2 regions of the Sinobaca sp. SA16-1 genome follow, and region 1 is predicted to be linked to the other one. Evidence: riboswitches for the same ligand, from Rfam matches in the RefSeq annotation. Region 1 holds a riboswitch; the other holds the start of a gene.
The links. Region 1 has a riboswitch for S-adenosylmethionine ahead of AC5W2J_RS08025 (methionine ABC transporter ATP-binding protein). Riboswitches for the same ligand answer to the same signal wherever they lie in the genome.

Region 1 (7,349 bases):
ATCCGAACGGAATACAAAAAGGAGGACTGCCTAAAAGCTTTCTCTTTCAGGATAGCCCCCCTTATTGTTTTTAGTATAACAAACTAGATTGCTTTGTTAAAACATAAACTGTTAAGGAACAGTATTTTATTCAGCGTTCTCGCCCTCAGCAGGAAGAACCGCGCCTTCGTATTCATCTTCAATAAATGACTTCACTTCATCGGAATGAAGTACATCCACCAGCGTCTGGATTTCTTCACGATCTTCGTCGCCGCTGCGTACCGCTATAATATTTGCGTAAGGATTGTCCTCAGCGCTTTCAATAGCGATAGCGTCTTCGCTAGGGCTCAGGTCGCTGTCGAGTGCATAGTTGGAGTTAATAAATACGGCATCGCCTTCGCCGTTCTGGTAAGCCTGGGGAAGCGTCGCTGCTTCTACATTGGCACTGAACTGAATGTCTTTTGGATTTTCTGCAATGTCATCCAACGTTGCTTCAATGCCGGCATCTTCTTCCATTGTAATAACGCCTTCGTCTTCAAGCATGCTCAGGATACGGCCGTGGTCAGCAACAGAGCTGCTCATGATCACTTCAGCACCTTCAGGCAGTTCCTCGAGGCTGTCATAATCCTGGGAATATACGCCCATTGGCTCTATATGAATTGCACCGGCATCGGCGAAGTCATAGTCATTTTCTTCAATCTGCGATTCAAAGTAAGGCACGTGCTGGAAATAGTTAGCGTCAATTTCCTCTTCTGCGAGTGCCTGGTTCGGCACGATGTAGTCGTTAAATGTTTCAATCTGCAGGTCCACGCCTTCTTCTTCAAGCTGATCGGAAGCAAATTCCAGAATTTCTGCGTGAGGTACGTTGGAAGCACCTACCGTAAGCGTCGTTGGTTCTTCTTCTGAACCTGATTCTTCGCCGCCTCCGCAGGCTGCCAATACAATTGTTAATGATAATGCTGAAAGCATCCAAACCTTTTTCATTTTACTTTCTCCCCTTTTATCTTTTATCTATTCTGTATATAATTCTGTCGCCAATCCACTGCAGGATCATAACAATCACGAGAATGGCGGCAGTTGCTACTAATGTGACATCTGAATTGTTACGCTGGAACCCTTCCCGGAAAGCAAGGTCACCAAGGCCGCCGGCTCCGATAACACCAGCCATGGCCGTATAGCTTACAAGCGTGATAGCTGTAACCGTAATACCGGATATCAAGGCAGGTAGAGATTCAGGAATCAGGACCTTAAAGATAATGTGCCACTGATTAGCTCCCATCGACTGCGCAGCCTCAATGACTCCTTTATCAACTTCGCGAAGACCAATTTCTACAAGCCTTGCATAAAACGGGGCTGCCCCTATTACTAAAGCAGGAAGCGCCGCGCTCGGGCCAAGCATCGTTCCGACAATAAAAGTCGTAAACGGAACGAGCAGAATAATTAATATAATAAATGGAATGGAACGGAAGACGTTTACTATTGCCGCCGCTGCCAGATGAATCGGATTATTTTCCCACATGTTCCCTTTGTCTGTCATATAAAGAACAAGACCAAGCAGAACACCTAAAATAAAAGTGGCCAGCACGGCCAAAGCACTCATATACAGTGTTTCAACCGTGGCTTCCCACATGTTGTCCCAGTTTACATTTTCAAATAGTTCATTCATGAGCTGTCATCACCTCTGTCTGTACCTGCTGCTCTTTCAAATAGGACAGCGCGTGGTCGAGCTGTTCCTGGTTTCCTTTAAGCTGCACGAATAACGTGCCGTAGCTTCCATCCCTTGTCTTGGAGACTTTGCCCTGCAGAATATTGACGGAAACGCCGCATGTCAGGATAAGATCTGTCATGATAGGCTGCTCCGCTTCTTCGCCGAGAAAAGAAATTTTAACAATAGGATTGTCGTCACCGGTCTTCATTAATTCCCGGATTGCTTCCATCGTTTCTTCCGGCTCGGTAATCTGTTTGACAAATTCTTTCGTCATTTCTTCACGGGGCTGCCTGAACACATCCAGAACCTGCCCTTCCTCTACTACTTTTCCATTCTCCATCACAGCAACGCGGTTGCATATTTTTCGGATTACGTGCATTTCATGAGTGATCAGCACAATAGTCAATCCGAGCTTTTTATTAATATCCGTTAACAGCTCGAGAATAGAATCTGTCGTTTTAGGGTCAAGCGCAGACGTTGCCTCGTCGCAGAGCAGTACTTTAGGGTTGTTCGCAAGGGCTCTCGCAATGCCGACACGCTGCTTCTGGCCTCCGCTCAGCTGGGCCGGATACGCATCTTCCCTGCCGCTGAGACCGACAAGTTCTATTAATTCGTTTACTCTCGCATCTTTGTCTTTTTTTGAATGCTTCGCTATTTCCAGTGGAAACGCTATGTTCTCCCGGACCGTTCTCGACCAGAGCAGATTAAAATGCTGAAAAATCATGCTGATTTCCTGACGTGCCTGCCGAAGGGAAGCCCCCTGCAGATCGGCCATGTTTTTATCTGCAATAATAATTTTTCCAGATGTCGGTTTCTCAAGCATATTCAACAGACGGATGAGCGTGCTTTTTCCTGCGCCGCTGTAGCCGATAATGCCGAATATTTCTCCTTCATCTATCGTTAAGTCTATATTGTCTACTGCCGTTATATCTCCATTGGATGTAGAAAATATTTTCGATAGTTTCTCTAGTGTTATCATATGCCCACCCTGTTTCTTTTCTTTATTAACCTTACTTATCATACCAGATAACTTGGTCTTAGAACAGAATCTTTATTCAGCTAAAAAATACGTACTCCCTTATTTAACCATAAGAAAATACCCTTCAGCTTTTATCATAAGCAGAAAGGGCTCGGTTCATTCCTTTCTCTCATCTGCCAAAGCGGATGCTTCGCAGGAATTGGCACCATTTCATTACATGTAATGACGGTTGCCGGGCTTCAAAGGGCCAGTCCCTCCACCTCTCATGATAAGAGTGTTTCATATGTAGGTTATTGAGTACAAATCGAAGCTTAGCATGGGACTGCCCGGGTGTCAAATCATTTGCCGGGGCTTATATATCACTGCTCTGCGGGACTTTTCTAAACACGAGATAGAAATAAATGGACCCTGTTAAATAGAGAGCACACGTTAACGTAAATACCCATGCCCATCCATAATATGGGCCGTATAGGAGTACAATCGACGTCGATACCGGTCCCATTACAGCCCAGCCCAGCTGAAATACCATCTGCCCGATAGAGTTGGCAAGGCCTTTAATATTATCCCCTACGCTTCTCATCATTAACGACATCTGGATCGGGTTCCCTGCGTTCATTAAAGCCTGACGGAATAAAAAACCGATAACCGCAAACCAGATATTCTGCGTGTAGGCGGTAACAAGCAGAAACGGAAGCGAACTCAGCTGTAAAATAACTACCGCACGTACTTCCCCGACTTTCTGGACAAGCGTCGGGCCTATCATAAATGCTACAGCCGTCATACCCTGCCCTAAAGCCAGGATCAGGCCGACGGCGGTATAACTTACGTCAAAGCGGTCGGTAAAATACAAATTCAGGTACGGAATAACAAGTCCGGAGCCGAATCCGATAATCATCTGCGCCACGGCAAACAGGGCAATCATTTTGATACCGGCCCGATTTGTATGTAAAATTTCCTTAAAAGAGCCGGCACCGGTCTTCGTTACCGTCAGCCTGCGTTCTTCTTTAATTTTCAATACCGGAAATATAGCAGCAAAACTTAAACAGGCTCCTGTCAGCAGAGTAAGACGCAGGCTCTGCAGAGCGGAAAAGTCGAGCAGCATCCGGGCGCCGTCACTCATCAGTCCTCCCATGCCATTTCCTATGACGTTCGCCACCATAATTAATGCAAAATTAAAGCTGAATAAATGGACGCGCTGCTTTTCCGTGGAATTTTCAGCCAGCAGCGGAATGGAAGAAACCTGCACAAAAGACATAAACGCTCCTGTTAAAAACGCTCCCGCCAGCAGCAGGCCTTCTGCTTCCACGACGGAACGAAGAAACAGACTCACCCCAAGCATAAGGGCCCCGGCCATAATAACTTTTTTCCGCCCGATACGGTCGCTCAGCAGGCCGGCAGGAAGCAGTGCAATCGCTGTAGCCGTTGCCTGGGCCGCGATCACCCGTCCGTTTACATCATCCAGGTACCCGAGTTCTCTTATATAGTAGTTATACATAATCATAAAGACTCCCATGCCCATGTTGGAAAGCACGGAAGCGATTAAGAACAAACGTACATTTTTATTGTAATGCTTAAATTGATGAGTCCATTCCCTCGCAATACCCTTCATGATCAGAGTGCCTCCGTTTTATTTCGACAACCGAATGAAATTCACTCCTTTTAATATATAGAACATTGCCGAAAAAGAAAAGAGGGTAGTTTATTTCAAATAAAAGAAGCCCGCCTCTGCTTTAGAGGCGGGCTTCTTATGTAACCGTGATTTACTCTGCGCTTACCATTTTCTCGTAAGCTTCTGCAGACATTAAGTTATCGATCTGGCTGCTGTCGGATGGTTCTACAACAATCATCCAGGCCTTTTCATAAGGAGATTCATTTACAAATTCCGGCGAATCGTCCAGGGTTTCATTCACTTCAACAACCTTACCGCTGATAGGCGCGTATAGTTCAGAAACTGTCTTTACTGATTCTACACTTCCAAAAGGTTCATCTGCCTGAACTTCGTCTCCTACTTCCGGCAGTTCAACAAATACGATGTCTCCAAGCTCAGACTGGGCAAAGTCTGTAATGCCGACTCTTGCTTTTTCTCCTTCGGTCTTTACCCACTCATGCTCCTGTGAATACTTCAATTCCGTTGGTACGCTCATTATTCATTCCTCCAGTTTTCATTATCTTTACTGTTTCCACGTTTCCTCAAACAGCGCTTCTTTAAACCCTAATGTAACCTGGCTCCCATCTGTTACGATAGGCCTTTTTATTAGCATACCATCTGAGGCGAGAATATCATATAGTTCCTCGTTCTCCGCTTCTTTCACTTTATCTTTGAGGCCCAGTTCGCGGTATTTCTTTCCACTCGTGTTGAAAAATTTCTGGATCGGATACCCGCTGAGGTGATGAAGTTTTTTAATTTCTTCTGCTGAGGGAGTAGATTCTACAATATGATGCTTTGTAAATGGTACCTCCTGCGATTCCAGCCACTTTTCTGCTTTTTTGCAGGTGCTGCAGGCTGGATAGCTGTAAATGTCCACTGCCATGTTATGCCTCCTTTCTTCTACTTGTTAGTATAGCTTATCTTTCTTTCTGGTTGGACTCAATAATTAACAGGCTTAATAAGAGTCCACTCTCGTATATTCTACGGTCTCCGCATCCGGGAAAGCATCCAGGTTCAAGAAATAAAGATGCCCGTCCTCTCCACCATGGAAAGTAGTCACTCTCGAACCGTCTCCAACCGTCATAACATAATACCGGTTGCCATCCGCTCCGGTTTCCCAGGCCTGTTCGTAAAATGTAAAGCTGTCACGGGTACCGCCGTTTTCAATCCCATATTGAATCAGTTCTTCTACCAGCTGTTCCTCCAAAGTTATTGATTCTGTATCCGGCACAGCATCTGTTTCCGATTCGGAGTCTGCTTCTTCTGACGCAGATCCTATATTTGATTCACTGCCGGATTCCGTTTCATTTCGTTCGTCGTTCGGTTGATTTTCACTTTCTTTAAATGACCCATTTTCTAATTTGCCAAAAAATATTTCACTTGATGGCTGTTTCCACAAAAGCCTATCACTTTCTAATAGTTCTATGATAAGTGTAGATCCTGTTCCATAATCTACATCTCCTTCTGCTTTTATTACTCCATCATTTATGTCGATAATTTCATAATTGACTTCTGTTTTATCAGAATGAAAATCATCATCGTATATAACTTGAAATGTATTATTATCATTGCCTAATTTAACCTCAAAAAAAATAAAGTGTCCTGTTTCATCTTCTAAATTCAGCCATTCCCCTTCCAAACCAGCCAATTCCTCATGTTGTATGTCCTCTTTTTCTTCTTCTATCGTTTCTTCAGTTGATAGTTCCTGCTTCTCCTTCAGGGAAGCTGCCGTCTCATCTGCCTGTTCCTCTTCGCTGTTTTCTGCTTTTTCTTCAGTGGCAGGCTCTTCTACTACTTCTTCCTCTGTTTCCGGTGCAGCCTCTTCTCCCTCTGAAATCTCTGCACTTTCTACTTCTTCCGCTTCCGGCCCTGCTTCTTCCTCCGAGCACCCAGCTGCTAAGATGACAAGTAAACCAGCCGCCATTATCACCTTTTGGTTCATCCCCCTCTTCATTCAACCATTCCTCCCTTTTCGTTATCGTATATTATATACATTTTAACGAATTTTTACTTTTATGTAAATACAAAGTAATAGGTACATAATCATAAAAAGATTTTTATGTATAAGCATAAAAAAAAACGGACAGAAACTCTGCCCGTTTTCTTTTTATGCATTTTTAGATTACATAGCGCTCTTCTTTAAGCACCTTTTCTGCGATACTGCGCTTAATGCGGATCACGTCTGTCGGCGTGTGCCGCGTCAGCTTGCGGAGAATGGAGAGCATCGTACGGAGCGAATCTCCTTCTTCCATATGAATAATGGATTCTTTAGCATGGGCTTCAATACGGTTTACTGCCTCCTGGCAGAACACCTGAGTCAGCATGATTTTCATGTTTTCTTTTTCGGCTCCATTTTTGTTCATCGCTTTCTCTGTGCGGAGAATCGCAGATTCCATGGAATAAATATCGCTTACAATATCAGCCGAGTTAAAGAGAAGCTCCTGCTCCTGGTCAAGCCCTTTGCCATATTTCTGAGCAGCACTCCCCGATACGAGAAGAAATACTTTTTTGAGATTTCTAAGAAGCATTTTTTCCTGCTCGAGCGGCTCGGATCCCGGCTCTTCCGGCATCATTGACATGATTTCGGACTGAAGCTTTTTGGCTTCTTCTAAAAACGGCAGCTCGCCTTTCATCGCTTTCCGCATAATCGTGCCTGGTACAAGCAGGCGGTTGATTTCGTTCGTGCCTTCGAAAATACGGTTGATTCGGGAATCGCGGTAGGCGCGCTCTACTTCGTACTCTGCCATAAAGCCGTAGCCGCCGTGAATCTGTACCGCTTCATCTACGACGTAATCGAGTGTTTCCGATCCGTAGAATTTATTCAGGGAGCACTCAATCGCATATTCAGCAATCGCCCCCGCAACTTTTCCGCCATCTTCCTGTTCCGCTTCGCTCAGCCTGCCGAGCTGCTCTTCGAAAAGACCACCGGTGCGGTAAATGGAGCTCTCCAATGCATACGTTTCTGATGCCATCGTAGCAAGCTTTTCCTGAATGCCTTTGAAAGAAGCAATCGGCACTTTAAACTGCTTGCGCTC
Region 2 (7,349 bases), on a different contig from region 1:
GGTAAGCAATGGATACGGAACGACACTTCTGCCGCTCCGTTTTGGAGCAAGGGCAGAAGCTCATTTTATTACTTTGGTATCTGCAGGGGATTGAAATAAAGAGGCGCGGGGGGAAAAGAAATGGAACCTATGGAAGGCAAATATAACATAAAGGCTATTTCCAACATGCTAGGTATCCAGGCGGGCACGCTTCGTGCCTGGGAAAGAAGATATAATATTGTTCATCCGCATAGAAATTCAGCAGGGCACCGGCTGTATACGGAAAAAGATGCTGCAGTTCTCAAATGGATTCTTGATAAAACGAACAGCGGGTTTACTGTCAGCCAGGCGGTAGGTCTTTTGGATAAATTCGAAGAAATAGACAGTATGGCCGTTCATCCAATGGAAGTAGACCATACGTATGCACTCGCAGAAGAAATTCTCGGACATTTGCTGCGTTTTAGAGAGGCCGATGCCCAGGAGACGCTGAATAAAGCTTTTTCGATGTTTACATTGGAGAAAGTAACGACAGATATATTAGGAACCCTTTTAGTAAAAGTAGGTACCTTGTGGGAAACGGACCAAATTACCATTGCCCATGAGCATTACATTACTTCTTTTCTCCGTACGAAGATCGGAAGTATCATGCACTCCTATAACGTGAAAGGATTTCTACCTAAAATCGTAACGGCGGCAGGCCCAAACGAAAACCATGAACTCGGCCTGCTTTTTTTCACGTTGTATTTAAAACGCAAAGGGTTTGAAGTCATTTATTTAGGCGTTGGCATTCCGGAAGAAGATCTAATACAGGTCATGGATGAAATAGACAGCAGCATTTTCTTTACCTCCTGTACGCTGCTGGAAAACCTGGAAACGTCGCTCGCATTTATTACGGAACTGGAGGAACAGCATCCTCATTTGAATATTGGAATGGGGGGGCATGCCGTTCAGTATATGGATGTAGACAAGGTGCAGAAATACAGCCGTTTTCTGGTCGGTTCGAATGCAGCTGACTGGGATAAATGGATCAGCAACGTATTGAATAGGAAAATGGAAAACAAAAAGAATTAAAAGGGTGCAGTATATGAGCAGAGAAACAGTAGTGATTGTAGGAGCAGGACCATGTGGAATAGCAGCTGCGATTGAGCTGAAGCGCAAAGGTATAGATGCGATTATCATTGAGAAACGGAATATTGTCGACGCTATTTACCAATATCCGGTGCACCAGGTTTTTTTCAGCTCCAGCGAAAGGCTGGAAGTGGGAAATATTCCCTTTACATCCATTAACCGAAAGCCGACACGACAGGAAGCTTTGGTGTATTACAAGCGCGTAGTAGAGCAGGAAAACCTCCGCATTCATTCGTATGAAACCGTGCATTCGATTGAAAAGAAACCCGAGGGCTTTCTCGTGTCGTCATACACTATGAACGGTATACAAAAACAGTACAGGCCGGATTACGTTATTATTGCAACCGGCTATTACGGGCAGCCGAACAAACTGGAAATTGAGGGAGGCAGCCTCCCGCATGTTTCCCATTACTTTAAAGAAGCCCATCCATATTTTCATCGGAATGTTGCTGTAATAGGCGGAAAAAATTCTGCCGTTGATGCAGCGCTGGCGCTTGAAAAAGCAGGAGCTTTTGTAACCGTTCTGTATCGGGGCAGTTCCTTTTCCGAGCACGTGAAACCATGGATTCTTCCGGATTTCGATTCGCTTGTCAGGCAGGGGAAAATTAATCTTCTCTCTGAAGCGGACGTAACGGCTATTTCAGAAGAAGCCGTGGAGTATATACAATACGGACGAAAGCAGCGGCTTCCAGCAGATTTTGTGTTTGCGATGACGGGCTACCACCCGGATCATTCATTTCTTGAAAAGGCGGGGGTTCTTAACGGAGAGGCAGGACGGCCTTTTTTCGACCAGGAGACGATGGAAACAAACGTTGCGGGTCTGTATATTGCCGGCGTTATAGCAGCCGGGGATAATGCAAACGAAATTTTTATTGAAAACGGCAGATGGCACGGCGCACAGATTGCCTCCCATATTAAAGAAAAAGAAAGCTGGCCTTCGTCATTATGACGGCCAGCTTTCAAATGTATCGGTAAGATCCGTTCCGGTGATTCCTGCTTCGAGGGCAATCATTAATTTAAGCCGCGCTTTCTGGCCGTTTAACCCGTTTGAGAAGATAACTCCCTTCTGTTTAAGCTGCATGCCTCCGCCGACATACTCATAGGTAGCCTGGACGATGCCGCTGTAACACCTTGATACTAAAACTACGGGAATATTTCTTGCTATAAGCGCTTCTATTGCCGGCACGATAGCCGGCGGTACGTTACCCTGGCCGAATGCTTCTAGCACAAGTCCGGAAGGGGAGGCAGATTCAAGCAAATCGATTGTTTCTCTTTCCATGCCGGCGTATGCCTTAAGCAGAAACACCTTTTTCGTTAAAGAGGAGATAGAAAACTGCTCTCTGGCGGAGGGGGTGTGATGAAAAAGGATTCCGCGCCTCGTGACGAGCCCGATTGGGCCAAATTGAGGACTTTGGAATGTAGCCACATTGGAAGAGTGTGTTTTCGTTACGTTGATTGCAGAGTGAACTTCATCATTCATAACAACGAGCACCCCCTTACCTCTGGCCTGTTCTGAAGAAGCTGTTCTTATCGCAGCAAGAAAATTGTAAGGGCCGTCTGCCCCTAATTCATTGCTTGAACGCATAGCACCTGTCAGAATAATGGGGATTGGGGACTGGTGAAGAAGATCGAGAAAGTAGGCGGTTTCTTCAAGCGTGTCCGTTCCGTGCGTAATAACAATCCCATCATATAAGTGGTCAGCCAGTTTTTCATTAATAAAAGACGACAGTTCAAACATATTTTCCGGAGTGATATGTGGTGAAGGAAGATGAAAGAAAGGGATAACAGTAATATCAGCCACCTGTTTTGCTTCTTCATGCCACTGATCCAGCGGGTTTTTTTCGCCGGGTGCTACACTTCCAGTCTGTTTGTCTTCTTTCATGGAGATCGTGCCTCCGGTATGTATGGTTAAAATCCGCTTCATGACAGTACCTCTTTTCTATTTATGGTTAATCGGTCAATTACAGAGCAGGAAAGGACGGATGCGTGAGTGTTTGCTATCATAACTGCGGCCCTTGCGCCTTCGATTGCATTTCTAAGCTACTACTATTTAACCCAGGAAACCGCGTCCCGTTCTTTCTATAAAACGGCCCGTGCTTTTCTCATCGGCATGCTGCTCGTGTTTCCTATTGTAACCGTACAATATGCGCTTACAGAAGAGACACGAACGGAGGCTTCGGTTTTCTTTCAGGCCTTTTTATATGCCGGGCTGCTCGAGGAATTTTTTAAATGGTTTATTCTATGCGCCGCCGTTATTCCTTTTATCCGTGTTCGTTCCATTTATGATACGACACTTTATGCGCTTGCTGTAGGACTCGGTTTTGCCGCAGCAGAAAACATTCTTTACCTTGCAGCGTATGGCGTGGATATAGCGTTTGGAAGGGCGTTTCTGCCGGTAGCCAGTCATGCTCTGTTTGCCTGTACTATGGGATATTATATAGGGAAAGCGTCTTTTTTGAAAGGTACTGTAAGAAAAATGTTTTTGTTTTTAGGTCTGACGGTCCCGTTCGTTTTACACGGCACGTACGATTTGCTATTATTAATCGACCGGCAGTACATAGTCTACCCCATGCTGCCTTTAGGGTTTCTTTTATGGTGGACAGCTGTAAGAAGACAGGAAACCGGAAAAAGGTTTGAGCAGATGGAAGGAGAATAGACGGCCTATGATAGAGGAAAAGCGATATCGCGTCGTCATACGATGCCCGCAGTGCGGGGAGAAATTCGTTTTAAAGGGCAGCAGAAAAGAAGACGGAACGGTACAGACTGGTTTTGTCCGCTGTATCTGCGGCAACAGCAGCCATTTATATGTAGACACGGCTCCTGAATAAATTCAACAAATTCACACAATTTGATTGCATTTCGATCGTTAATCTTGTAAGGTTTTACTACACAACTATATAAATAAAGCTTTCTTATCCAGAGAGACGGAGGGATCAGGCCCTATGAAGTCTCAGCAACCAGCCTATACAGGTCAGGTGCTAAATCCGCCGGGCAGAAGATGCCCGAGAGATAAGAAGAGGTGCTCTTATAAATCGCAGACCTTCTTCTTACTTTTAGAGGAAGGTCTTTTAGCGGAATGATAAATCAGGATATGCCGGCCACTATATAGTAATCAGCTGCAAAAAAGGGTGACAATAATGGATAAGAAATTTCACATTGAAACAAATTTAGTACAAATTGGAAACAAAGAAGATCCAAGAACAGGAGCCGTCAGCGCTCCTATTCATATGTCCACCGCTTTTCGCCACGAAGGGCTGGGCGAGTCGACAGGGTTTGACTACTCCCGTACCGGAAATCCTACAAGGGACATTTTGGAACGGGCTATCGCCGGACTGGAAAACGGGGCAAAAGGATACGCATTGAGCTCGGGAATGGCAGCAATCCAAACGCTGTTTGCCATTTTTGACAAGGATGATGAAATTCTTGCTTCCCAGGATTTATATGGGGGAACGTACCGGCTTTTTGAAGAAGGATGGAAAAACTGGGGTATTACGATTGCTTATGGGGACCCGAGAAACATAGAAGCCTTTGAACAAAAAATCACAGACCGTACGAAAGCGCTGTTTATTGAAACACCGACAAACCCATTAATGCAGGAAGCAGATATTTCCGAAATGTCTAAACTGGCCAAAAAACACGGCCTCTGGTTGATTGTGGATAACACGTTTTACACACCAATTCTCCAGCGTCCGCTTGATATGGGAGCCGATATCGTTATACACAGTGCCTCTAAATACCTCGGCGGCCATAATGATATTATTGCCGGCCTGATCGTTACAAAAGATGAACAGCTCAGCGCCCGGATTACAGCGTTTCATAACGGCATGGGAACGATTCTGTCGCCCATGGATTCCTGGCTGTTGATGAGAGGGATGAAGACACTGTCCCTGCGTATGGAAAAACATACTGAAAATGCACGGGCAGTGGCAGAGTTCCTGGAAACACATCCAAAAGTAACGGACGTATTGTATACCGGAAAAGGCGGCATGCTTTCCTTTCGGATTGAAAACGAGCAGTGGGTCGACGCCCTTCTGCGCGGACTCGAGCTCGTCACATTTGCAGAAAGCCTCGGCGGTGTGGAAAGCTTTATGACGTATCCAGCCACACAGACACACGCGGATGTGCCGGAGGAAGTCCGGATTGCCAACGGCGTCTGCAACCGGCTGCTTCGTTTTTCTGTAGGTATTGAAAATAAAGAAGATATTATCGCAGATTTAGAGCAGGCGCTCGACCGCCTGTAAAAGAAAATCACGAACCAGGGGAGTGGCTCGCAGTGAATTTGGCAGAGGAATATTCAAAACGTATGTTAATTGGAGACGGGGCAATGGGGACGTATCTATACGAAAAAGGATACAGCGGCTCCTATGAAGCATTAAATCTCTCAAATCCCGGTCTAATTAAAAACATCCATAAAGAATATGTAGAAGCAGGGTCTGATATTATTCAGACCAATACGTATGCAGCAAACCGCATCAAGCTTGCTAAATATCAGCTGGAAGGTAAAACAGACGATATAAACAGACTTGGCGTTGAAACAGCCAGGGAGGCTGCGGAAGGCAGGGCTTTCGTGTTTGCTACAATAGGAGGCATAAAAGGGCTCCAGAAAATTGAGGAAAGCGACGAAGAGATAAGCAGCGCTTTCTCCGAACAGCTGGATGCCCTGCTGAAAGCAGAGCCGGACGGAATTATTCTGGAAACGTTCTATAACCTCCAGGAAATTTTAGCGGTCATTAAGCTTGTGAAAAGCAAAACAGATCTGCCTGTAATTGCCCAGGTGGCGCTCGGTGAAGTAGGTGTTATGCACAGCGGGCTTCCGCTTGGCGATGCATTTAAACAAATGACGGCAGCCGGAGCGGATGCTGTCGGAGTAAACTGCCGTATGGGACCGTATCACATCCTGAGGTCACTGGAGATGACACCGCTTGACGAACAGACGCTGTATGCGGTACATCCTAATGCAAGCCTGCCGGACATCGATGATGGGCGCTTTGTGTATCAGTCAAATCCGGACTATTTTTATGAAAAAGCACTTGATTTTCAAAATCAGGGAATCGGCATTATCGGAGGGTGCTGCGGTACAACGCCGGAGCATATCGCTCAAATAGCTGCAGCTGTTAAAAATACAGCCCCAAAAACACGGACGGCGCAGGCTGTTGCCCAGAAAGCGGGACAATTCTCTGTCGTAGAACCTCCGTCGACCGAGCCGAGCCTGAGAGAAAAAGCAAAGCAATCCGTTACGGTTATCGTGGAGCTGGATCCGCCTAAGAAGCTGGCAACGTCCAAGTTCGTGGAAGGGGCCCAGACTTTGTATCAGTCCGGCGCAGACGCCGTTACGATGGCGGATAATTCGCTGGCAAGTCCCCGGATTGATAATCTGGCAATGGGAGCACTCGTTAAAAGCATGACCCAGGCCCGGCCACTGCTTCATGTCGCCTGCCGCGATAGAAACCTTATCGGCCTCCAGTCCCACCTGATGGGAATTAATGCCCTCGGTATTCATGATATTCTTGCCGTAACCGGTGATCCCACTAAAGTCGGGGATTTTCCCGGAGCTACCTCCGTATATGATGCGAACTCTTTTGACTTAATTCATTTAATGAAAGAAATGAACAAAGGATTATCTTTTTCCGGAAAGTCGCTCGGCCAGAATACAACGTTTACCGTAGGTGCAGCATTTAACCCCAATGTTCGGAATGTGGACCGGGCTGTACAGCGGCTTGAAAAGAAAATCACCGCCGGCGCCGATTACTTCATGACCCAGCCGGTCTTCGGAGAAGGCCAGTTTAAAGAAATATATGAAGCGACAAAACATATGGACGTACCGGTATATATTGGCATTATGCCTTTAGTCAGCAGCCGGAATGCTGAATTTTTACACAATGAAGTGCCCGGCATTAAACTGACGGATTCGATCCGCCAAAGTATGGCCGCATGCGGGGAGAACCGCGGGCTTGCAGCGGAAGAAGGAATCGCAATAGCGAAAACGCTTATCGACGAAGCGATGGAATATTTTAACGGCATTTATTTAATTACTCCATTTCTTCGTTATGATATTACGTGCCGTTTAACCGAATACATTAGAGAAAAAGCAGCGGTACGAACAGAAGAAAAAAGCAAGTGAACAGAGTGGAGGGAATCAAATGCCTAAAATAGCAATCCAGGACAGGCTGAAAACATCTATTCTCATATTAGATGGAGCAATGGGAACCATGCTGCAGAACGCTGATTTAACCGCAGATGAT

Region 2: it holds a riboswitch for S-adenosylmethionine, as region 1 does, so the genes downstream of both, AC5W2J_RS06200 (methionine biosynthesis PLP-dependent protein) here and AC5W2J_RS08025 (methionine ABC transporter ATP-binding protein) in region 1, are expected to answer to the same signal.

What each region holds. Positions count from the first base shown of each region.
Region 1 covers NZ_JCAKFL010000003.1:4,887-12,235, reverse strand. Annotated here, with positions in the region: gene AC5W2J_RS08035 (MetQ/NlpA family ABC transporter substrate-binding protein) at 127-963, opposite strand; gene AC5W2J_RS08030 (methionine ABC transporter permease) at 980-1,645, opposite strand; gene AC5W2J_RS08025 (methionine ABC transporter ATP-binding protein) at 1,638-2,666, opposite strand; SAM riboswitch class I at 2,833-2,941, opposite strand; gene AC5W2J_RS08020 (MFS transporter) at 3,019-4,275, opposite strand; gene gcvH (glycine cleavage system protein GcvH) at 4,427-4,810, opposite strand; gene AC5W2J_RS08010 (arsenate reductase family protein) at 4,838-5,197, opposite strand; gene AC5W2J_RS08005 (hypothetical protein) at 5,270-6,238, opposite strand; gene AC5W2J_RS08000 (acyl-CoA dehydrogenase FadE) at 6,432-7,349, opposite strand, start outside.
Region 2 covers NZ_JCAKFL010000002.1:422,265-429,613, reverse strand. Annotated here, with positions in the region: gene AC5W2J_RS06230 (metallophosphoesterase) at 1-94, shown strand, start outside; gene AC5W2J_RS06225 (MerR family transcriptional regulator) at 121-1,050, shown strand; gene AC5W2J_RS06220 (YpdA family putative bacillithiol disulfide reductase) at 1,064-2,056, shown strand; gene AC5W2J_RS06215 (asparaginase) at 2,051-3,031, opposite strand; gene AC5W2J_RS06210 (PrsW family glutamic-type intramembrane protease) at 3,098-3,763, shown strand; gene AC5W2J_RS06205 (hypothetical protein) at 3,771-3,935, shown strand; SAM riboswitch class I at 4,017-4,123, shown strand; gene AC5W2J_RS06200 (methionine biosynthesis PLP-dependent protein) at 4,245-5,348, shown strand; gene AC5W2J_RS06195 (bifunctional homocysteine S-methyltransferase/methylenetetrahydrofolate reductase) at 5,381-7,228, shown strand; gene metH (methionine synthase) at 7,248-7,349, shown strand, end outside.